DNA from 3 places in the Paenibacillus sp. ov031 genome. Region 1 is predicted to be linked to each of the others. Evidence: riboswitches for the same ligand, from Rfam matches in the RefSeq annotation. Region 1 holds a riboswitch; each other region holds the start of a gene.
What was found. A riboswitch is a leader RNA that binds a small molecule or an ion and turns the genes downstream of it on or off. The one in region 1 is predicted to bind thiamine pyrophosphate.
Positions count from the first base shown of each region.

Region 1 (3,278 bases):
CGAAAAGAAGGAGGGAAGGGCAAGTGGAATCTGGAGTTTGCGAAAAATATCCCACTTGCTGGCCCCCATCGTCAGCAGCAGTTCACGCTGCTCCGGATCACCCTGGCGCAGGCCATCGTAGGTGCTTACTACAATCGGGAAAAATGCGATCAGGAACACCACCGCGACTTTACTCCACAAGGTGTAGCCAAACCATAGGATGAAGACGGGGGACAAGGCAATCAGCGGGATCGTCTGACTGATCACGATGAAGGGATATAACGCTTTTTCAATCGACCGATTCATATACATACCCGTTGCAAGTGCAATTCCGGCACCAATGGACAAGCCAAAACCAACGACAACTTCCATCAAGGTAGCGGGCAGATGTGTAGCCAACAAGAGGCGGCGATGTTCATACAGCGAAATGGCAATCGCCGTCGGGGCTGGAATGATGAAGGAAGGCACCCACCCCATACGCACAATCCACTCCCAGATGACAAGCAGCAAGATCATGAGCAAAAGAAACAGACCATAACGGGCAAGCCAACCTCTTACGCTATGCTTCATGCTATCTCTCAAGTTACCGTCTTGCATGCAATTGTTCCTCCAGTTGTCGCCTCATCTGAACGAGAGCCGGTTCGTAGATCATGTCCGAATGTCTTGGACGTGGCAAAGGTACCGACAGATCCTGCAGCTGTTGACCTTGGCCCACCGGAGTTAACAGGATAATCCGATCACTGAGCAGCAGGGCTTCTTCAATGTCATGTGTGATGAACAACACGGTTTTGCCCAGGCCTTCCCATAGCTCCAGCAGCCAGCGATGCATATCCCGTTTGGTCAGGGCATCGAGTGCGCCGAATGGTTCATCCAGCAGCATAAGTTGGCCACCTGTCAGCAAAGTACGAAGCAGCGCGACACGCTGGCGCATGCCACCTGAAAGCTCGTCCGGGTAAGCATGCGCGTGGCCAGATAAGCCAAATCTGTCGAGGCCAGCCAGGATATCTGCTCGAATCCTTATCTTATCCTGCCGACCTGCAGCCAGTTCAGAGGGAAGCATGCAATTCCCCATGACGGTTCTCCAGGATAATAGGAGGTCCTTTTGCGGCATGTAGGCCACCTGCCCCAGTCGCTTTCCTTCTTGAACCCAAGGAATTTCAATGGTTCCGTGTGTTGGCTCAAGCAGGCCTGCCAGCAGCTTGAAAAGGGTACTTTTACCGGAGCCGCTGGAACCGATGAGCGAGACAAATTCGCCTTTGGCTACAGTCATCGACACATTGGAGAGCACGGGGGAATCCCTTTTTCCCGGGAAAGCGTAGCTCATGTTGTGAATGGTTATATCGTTATCCATCTCGTTCCGTCCCCCCTTGTTATTCATAATTCAACTTCAAACCGCGGGATCTTTAATTACACCTTCTGATCTGCCCGCAGAACGCGAAAAAGACCCACCCATTTCCGGAGAAATGAGTGGGTCTGTAAGTTCAATTCACATTAAATTCCATCATCAACATGAAAAAATCCGCTTACTGAGAGGCCGCTCCACTTCCCTCCGCTGGTATGATCCAGATCAGGTTCAAAGGGTCCGAATCGTTCGATTCGTCTCAGCCGCAAGGCTCCCCTAGTGCAATGTTCAAGATATGCAGTTGTGTGTTCAGCATATATCACATGCAAGTGGAATGTAAAGAGGGCGGCTTAAAAGAAGTGTGCGTAATGTGAGTTAGGAAAGTAACTAGGATTCTAATCGTTTGAATGTAACAGTGAATCAAGCTCCCCGATCAGACGGGCAATCTGCTCCGGTGTACCAATCGTAATCCGAAGCCAGGTAGGCATACTGAATTCGGCACCGCCGCGGACAGAGATGCCTCTGTTCAACAATTCTTGGGTAATCGGGCCACTATCCTGCAACAGATCAACCATGATGAAATTTGTTTCGGAAGGGATGTAGGGTAAGTTCCACTGATCAAAGGACTGCATTAACGTTTCCCTTCCTTGACGATTGTAGTGCAGGCAGTGAGAAACAAATTCATGATCATCCAGGCTGGCCAAAGCAGCGGCTTGGGATGTGGCTGTCAGACTGATGGGCAGCTTGACCCGGTTAATGCCTTCAATGATGCTTTCATTCCCGATGCCATATCCAATTCGCAGGCCGGCCAGTCCATATATTTTGGAGAAGGTCCGCAAAATAATCAGATTATTATACTGCTCCAGCAGCTTAACCGTATCAGGATAATCTTCACTTTCCGCGAATTCATAATATGCTTCATCCAGGACAACCACGACATGGGAGGGAACATGTTCGAGTAAACCATGTAGGGCATCTGCCGTGAAAATGGTTCCGGTTGGATTATTCGGATTGCACAGCCAGATAATTCGGGTAGAAGCATTGATCCGTTGCCGGAATTGCTCCAGGTCCAGTGAATGGTTGACCAAAGGCACTTCATGAATGACCCCGCCTGCCAGCAGCGTAGCGCCCTTATACCAGTTAAAGGAGGGCACTGGAATGAGTGATTCCTCGCCGGGATTAAGATAGGCTTGGGCGGTAAGGGTAAGGAGCTCGAATGAACCACTGCCAAATACCAGTTGGGAGGCACGCACACCCAGACGTTCCGCAAGTTTGTCACGCAGCAGTTGGCTGGAACCGTCGGGGTATTGAGCCAAAAGATCAGAACCCAGCGATCTGACCGCTTCCGCTGCTAAGGGAGAGGAACCAAACGGATTTTCGTTCGCTGCAAGTCGATCCACACTTTCCAGTCCCAACTCCCGCCGGATCTGTTCCATGGATTTGGCAGGCGTATAAGCCGGAATTTGAGTTAACAGGTCTTTGACAGGTGGAGAGGGAACGGGTGAAAGGGATTGCATAATCATGCCTTCTTTCCAGTGGAATTAGATCGAGAATGATATCTGTTTCTGGGCAATCTGCTGTGGTGTCTCTTGTGGCGGAGTCAACAAGCGATTCAGAATAAGGTTTTCAAAATGAGCAAACCCGCTGTCCCGAACACGTGGCCGCTCCAGCGTAATTCGGGTATCCATCGTTATATGACCATCCTCGATTAACAGCACCCTGTCAGCCAGCGCAACCGCCTCACTGACATCATGAGTGACCAGAATGACAGTCAGATATTCTTCTACCCACAAGCGTTCGATTAATTGCTGCATCTCAATTCGGGTCAATGCATCCAATGCACCCAGCGGTTCATCCAGCAGCAGTAAACGCGGATGACTTGCGAGTGCCCGTGCCAAGGCGACACGTTGTTTTTGTCCGCCAGATAATACCCCCGGCCAATCACCTTCACGCTCTC
Region 1 covers NZ_FRDO01000006.1:7,595-10,872, forward strand. The annotation lists gene BUA17_RS22250 (ABC transporter permease) at 1-549, opposite strand, end outside; gene BUA17_RS22255 (ABC transporter ATP-binding protein) at 563-1,330, opposite strand; TPP riboswitch at 1,507-1,609, opposite strand; gene hisC (histidinol-phosphate transaminase) at 1,717-2,838, opposite strand; gene BUA17_RS22265 (ATP-binding cassette domain-containing protein) at 2,863-3,278, opposite strand, start outside.

Region 2 (3,278 bases), on a different contig from region 1:
TGATCGTCCAGACGAAGCGGCCAAACCCACATTCAAATTCAAGGATGCCCGGGCGAGTAGTAAAACCGTCTTTGAGGGTATTGATTTTGAAATCGGATATTCATATGCATTATTGCCTAAAATGACGATGACGATTGAGCGTGGCGAGAAAATTGCCATTGTTGGATGTAACGGTGTAGGTAAATCCACACTGCTCAAGACGATCTTGGGGAAAATCCCACCAATTAGCGGTAAGACTTTCTTGGGGGACTATCTGGAAACAGCTTATTTCGAACAGGAAGTACGTGCAGGTAATATTACCCCGATCGAAGATGTGTGGAATGAGTTTTCTCATCTGACACAGAATGAAGTCCGGGGCCATCTCGCACGTTGTGGATTAAAAAATGAGCATATCACCCGCCCGCTTAACGCACTTAGTGGTGGTGAACAAGCCAAGGTTCGTTTATGTAAGCTTCTGATGCGTGAAAGTAACTGGATTTTGTTCGATGAGCCCACAAACCATTTGGATGTAACCGCAAAAGCAGAGCTGAAACGTGCCCTGCAGGAATTCAAGGGTACCGTGCTGCTCGTATCCCATGAACCTGAATTTTATGAAGGTTGGGTAACCAAAACGTGGGATGTTGAAGCTTGGTCCGACAAACAATAGTTTCTACGAAATTCTTCGCACCAGAAACAGCAACTTCGTTAACTACATGATTTCAGCAATGGTGAACAACGTAATTCATGGAAATGTACGGTGACAAAAAAAGGTGTCTATGGTAACATAGGCTACAGCTTCATATGAACACTAGGGGGGCCGCACGATGCGGCTGAGATGGAAGAATGCGATTCCGGACCCTTTGTACCTGATCTGGATCATACCAGCGTAGGGAAGTGGCGCGTTTCAGCTAATGACAAAGAGCTTTATCGTTGACTTTGCGATATGGCCTGCAAGATGAATCATGCAGTTCTATGTATACAGCGTTGCGACTATGGATGGTTTCTATAGTTGTTATGCGTTATGTATAGTGTAATTGCATGCGACAGTCATTCAGTTGATCCATGAATTTTAAATTCGTGGCCACTCCCCTACGGGAGTGGCTTTTTTGTTGTATATCAGCTTAAATCATGCAAGAGGAGGGCGAACAGGACGGTAATCTTCCACGAACATGTAATAACAAGATCATTCGAACTGCATGTGGTTTCACCAGGTACAGGAGACTTGGACTCTTTTCTGAATATTGCTAAGGGTATATGGCGGTGGGTCGATTATATCCACATTCGTGAAAAAAAGTTGACCCTTGAGCAACAGATGTATTGGGCGAAAAGTCTGAAAGCACAAGGTGTTCCATCTGACCGAATCATTATGAATGGCTCAGATCAGCTGGATCAATATGCTTCAATTGGTGGTGTGCATTGGGGTCAAGCAGTTACTCGCAGCTATGATAAGGATGAGTTGAGGAGAGTCGATCGGCTGCGCGTAGGCATATCGGTTCATTCTCTGGAAGAAGCAAAAGTTGCAGAAGAACAGGGAGCGGATTATCTCTTTTATGGGCATGTCTATGCTTCAAATAGTAAACCGAATTGCGAACCCAGAGGGCTAAGTGCGTTAGCTGAGGTATGCTCTAATGTTTCGATTCCCGTGATCGCGATTGGCGGGATTAGTCCTGAGAATATTGCTGCCATTCGAACTGCTGGTGCTAGAGGAGCCGCTGTAATTTCAACGATTTGGACGACCGATAAGCCGGAAGTAGCTGCCGCTTCATTGCGACAGGCGATCACGGATTCAGACAAGTACGCCGAACCAAGGAGATGAAGATCTTGAGAGAGGAAGCAAGAAGTCGAAGCAGGAATCGTTCAGGCTATCATCCAGGAATAGTTTCGGGAAGTAAAGTTGGAGCGGAAGTTGGAGGCAAGCTTCATGCAGAAACCATTATTGTAGGTGGAGGAGTTATCGGATGTGCCATCGCATATGAACTCGCTACTCGAGGCCATGACGTTCTTCTGGTTGAGCGGGCGCGGATCGCTGGGGGAACTTCCTGTGCAGCCGCAGGCATGCTTGCTGCTGATAGTGAGGAATTCACTCATGCTGTAATGGCAAAGCTTGCAAGGCAGAGCAGAGCTTTGCTTCATGAGCAGAAGGAACGGATCAGTTCGCTTAGCGGAGTGGAAATGGGGCTGCAACAGCATGGATTTATTACTCCTTTTCGTTCATACAGTGAGGTCAGCAGTTACAAGAATGATCGTAGATCGTCTACCTTATCTACAGAACATATTTGGTGGGATCGTATTGCTGTCCAACAGGAAGCTTCATGGTTAAACAGGGATACGTATGGAGCATTTTACAGACCTTCCGAGAGCGAGGTTCTTCCTGTCAACTTAACGCAGGCTTATGTCAGATCGGCTCAAGCCATGGGTGCAAGGGTGATGGAAGGGGTACAGGATGTCCGTTTGCATACGAATGTAAACGGTGTGCAAGGAATCGAGACTTCAATAGGAACGATGACATCGAGAAATGTAATTATTGCTACAGGGTTACATGGTGAAGAATTGATGAGACATGTAGGTCTGAAATCGCCTGTTTTACCAGTAAAGGGGGAGATTGCAGCCGTGCAGTTTTCTCCCCACCATGCCGGGTACAGGCCAGACAAAACGGTGTATGCAGAGGATATATATATTGTTCCCAAAGCCAATGGAGAAGTATGGATCGGTGCAACAAGCCTTCCTGGAAGAACAGACATGAAAGTTTCGGTACAAGGCATTCAGAAGCTGCTTGCAGCTGCAACAAACTGGGTACCTGGCATGAAGGAAGCACATTTTATCCGAGCGTGGGCTGGTGTCCGTCCTTCGACTCCGGATGGATTGCCCTATGTGGGGGCTTATGATAGTGTACCGGGTTTATTCGCTGCTTTTGGACATTATCGTAACGGCATATTGCTTAGTGCAATTACAGCCAGCCTTATGGCTGACTTGATTTGTGGCAAAACCTCGGAAGAACTGGGGATTCAGGACCTTTGTCCAGAACGTTTGAACATAAAGGAGATGTTGCAGTGAACATCATTGTCAACGGACAAACCATGCAAATTGAAGATAGCTTAAATCGTGTAGATAAATTGCTCAATTCATTTAATTTGCAAGTAAAAACCGTCGTGGTTGAATTGAATCGGCAAATTTTAACGCGGGAATATCATGAAACGACGGCGTTAAGAGACGGAGACCGAATTGAAATTGTACATTTTGTGGGAGGCGGTTGAATTATGTTGAGGATTGGAAATTATACGTTTGAGTCTAGATTGCTG
Region 2 covers NZ_FRDO01000001.1:2,132,181-2,135,458, reverse strand. The annotation lists gene BUA17_RS09050 (ABC-F family ATP-binding cassette domain-containing protein) at 1-646, shown strand, start outside; TPP riboswitch at 780-889, shown strand; gene BUA17_RS09045 (thiamine phosphate synthase) at 1,202-1,795, shown strand; gene thiO (glycine oxidase ThiO) at 1,801-3,033, shown strand; gene thiS (sulfur carrier protein ThiS) at 3,030-3,233, shown strand; gene BUA17_RS09030 (thiazole synthase) at 3,237-3,278, shown strand, end outside.
Region 2: another riboswitch for thiamine pyrophosphate. It lies ahead of BUA17_RS09045 (thiamine phosphate synthase); the one in region 1 lies ahead of BUA17_RS22255 (ABC transporter ATP-binding protein).

Region 3 (3,278 bases), on a different contig from region 1:
TTCCAGCATGGAGCGAAGCAAGATTTCAATGTAGTTCAGGATTTTGGGCACAAGATGGTTCCAATCCGGTTGGTCAAGATGGAAGTTTCTCCACATGTTCGAGATTTGATGGATCATGCCAAAACCAAAAATAGCCCCTTCATAAGCAAAAGGTTTTAATTCTTTACCAAATACCTGTACCAGTCGTTCAGATAACCAATTTAACTGTATGCGAGTCAAGTTTTTCAGATCGCATTCTCCAGAGTAGAAGCCTGTCCAGAATAGCTCCACAACAAGCTTTTTTTCTGGCAAAATCATCGGCACCATAATCTGATCCACCAGTAAATCAAAATCGGAAGCATAGCTTTGGCTCTCCAAATCTTTGCGAATCATCATATCTTCCTGTACACGTTGCTCCAGAATGGCAAGAATACAATCATCCTTCGAGCCAAAGAATTTATAAAATGTTCCTTTGGACACACCTGACTCGTCTAGGATCATTTGTATGGAGGTGTTGGTCACTCCATGTTTCCCAAAGAGTACAAGCGCTGAGTCCAATAACATTTGTTTCCGCTTATTCATAAGTTCCCCCTGGATGATTTAGGTGGTTCACGTTACGATATCTAGTAACCTATTGCAAATCCACTGCAAACATCATATGTTCCTTCCAAATCCCCTTGATTTTAATATTCTGCCGGTCCGTCTCCTGAAAGCCCGCCTTGCGAAGCACTCGAATCGATCCGGCATTGTCAGGCAGCGCACCTGCCTCCACTCGTTTTATACCCGCTTCATTCATAGCAAAATCCAGTGCTAGCTGAAGGGCTTCACTCATATATCCCTTGCCATTCTGCACCTGATCGAGCACATAACCAACAATCCATTTGGTGGTGGAATCCAGTTCAAGCTCGAACAGAGAGATCTCCCCAATAAGCTCATGCGTATGGTTCAGAAAGATCCCGAAAGAGTACCGTTTCCCCTCTTCCCTCGCCTTGTTCCAACCTTCGAGAAGGGCTACTTGGCCCTCCAATGTATAGAATGTATCCGATCGTTCGCTTGCCGATATTTCTTCGAAAATAGCCCGGTTACGGAACTGCAAATCCAGTAGCCCAGCAGCGTCTTCCACGTTCAAAAATCGTAAATAGATGAGTTCTCCACGATTGTCCATCTGTATGTTCATCCTTATCTCTGGTTGTAGTAGATTGCATTCATCAGAAGTACGAGAGTTGCCGTTTATAAGCCATATCCCAGAATAGATATTCAAATTCAACACTTCTTCTGAATATGTCTTCAATGGCCTCCAGTTCCTGCTCGGTTTTATGTTCGCATAATGCATCCAGTGTATCATAGAACCATTCGAATGAGTCGCGGAATTCATCACTTGCATAATTTTCGATCCAAGTCTGATAGAAATTGCCCTCTAATGAATCTCGATATTGTTCTTTTAATCTTGTGGCATAGTCGTAATACGTCCACGCACAAGGGAAAATGACGGCGATGATTTCAGCAACCCCACCTGTTTGTGCAACACTCATCATATTCGACGTATACGCCTTGTTGTAAAGAGAGGGTTTGACAGCATGATTTTCATCCAGCGTAATCCCAAATTCCTTCATATAATTTCGATGCAAATCCATTTCTTCGTACAGAATAGCGTGTTGAATCACCGTAAAGTTCGTCATCAGTTTTTCATCTGTCGCCTTCACCGCACCCATGGCAAAAATCTTCGCATATTCAATCAGATATGTATAGTCCTGAAGAAGATAAAACTTAAACGCTTCCTGATCCAGTGTGCCTTTCCCCATTTCATGTAAAAAAGGATGGTTGTATCCATCTTCCCATACGTTTCTGGACTTATCTTTTAACGTTCTTGAAAATGACATGATCATTTCTCCTTGTATTAAAATTATAATGTCCCCGCTTCACATCCAGCTATCGCGTTCTGTCATCCAAAATGCAGACCAAAAAGCCCTTGTCCTATTTTCGGCAAGGGCAAAATAACATGAGTACATGTCATTTGCTCCCTACGTCAGTATTAACTAACAGGTTCAAAGGGTCAGGTTTTAACCTTCTCAACTGCGAACAGTCCCCCTGCAAATAGCTCAGGCTTATTACAACATGTGTTTTCCCAAATGTCAATCCATTCCTATTAATCTTCAAGTTCCCCTAAATCTTCTTGCAACTTCTTAAGTCGGGTGCGGATATCCTTAATCATACTTTGCAATTTGTTTAACTCATCTACCCATTTTTGCTCATTAGAGACGTTCGTCGCTGAAGTTGCATTATACGCCGGAGACGTCCTTAACTTGTTTAAATCCGATTCGTAACCCCTCCACTCTTCCTCGGCTTTTGCTAATTCCTCCTCGGTGATGCCAATCTGGTGCTCCAGATAAATAATGTCTGATGAGTTACCGTGAGTTAAGCGCTGTGAATACGTCATCGTTCACCTCATTTCTGATCATCCATTGCTTTTCCAAGGTCATATGGCTGAATATCGATATCCAAATCCAAACCCATAGCCAACTTGGCCAGTTGACTTCCAATAAAAGGCGCCATCGTGAGACCGGACGCTCCAAGTCCATTGGCTGTGATCAAGCCCTCCCAACCAGGAACAGCACCCATTACCGGAAGAAAACCAGGTGTAAACGGACGGAAACCTACTCTTACTTCCTGAAACGTGCTATCGGCTAAACCGGGAGCCAGTTCCAATCCTTTATTCAAAATTTCCTGCATTCCGCCTGCGGTTACTCTTATATCATAGCCTTCAATATCATTTTCGTGAGTCGCCCCGATCACAATCTTCTGTTGATCAAAGGCTAACAGATATTGATCCGAAGGAGGCATGACCACAGGCCATTTCCCAGTGTCTTCTCGATCATGAACCTGCAAATGCATAATTTGCGCCTTCTGATAACGAACCTTAAAATCAATGCCCAAGGGCTTCAACAGTTCACTAGCCCAAGCGCCGGCACACACAATAACCTCGTCAGCCGATATGACTTTACCGTCAACAACCACTCCAGTTACTCGGTCCGATTCATATTGAAGTGTCGCATCCCCATTAATCAGGACCGCTCCATTTCGCTGTGCCGATCGGATTAAGGCATCACGCAGTGCACGTCCATCGATACGCGCAGCACCACTGATGTAGACGGACTGAAAGTTCTCCTCCAGGAGTGGAAAACGCTCATGGGTTTCTTTTGCATCCAGACGGGTAATATCGGCAATCTCCGGTGCTTCTTCTTTACGAAGGTGTGCTCGCTCCTGCATCTTGTTGATTTTCTCTACTTCCGTATGAATAC
Region 3 covers NZ_FRDO01000001.1:999,657-1,002,934, reverse strand. The annotation lists gene BUA17_RS04395 (TetR/AcrR family transcriptional regulator) at 1-561, opposite strand, end outside; gene BUA17_RS04390 (GNAT family N-acetyltransferase) at 611-1,144, opposite strand; gene tenA (thiaminase II) at 1,188-1,859, opposite strand; TPP riboswitch at 1,981-2,079, opposite strand; gene BUA17_RS04380 (hypothetical protein) at 2,126-2,416, opposite strand; gene BUA17_RS04375 (NAD(P)/FAD-dependent oxidoreductase) at 2,425-3,278, opposite strand, start outside.
Region 3: another riboswitch for thiamine pyrophosphate. It lies ahead of tenA (thiaminase II); the one in region 1 lies ahead of BUA17_RS22255 (ABC transporter ATP-binding protein).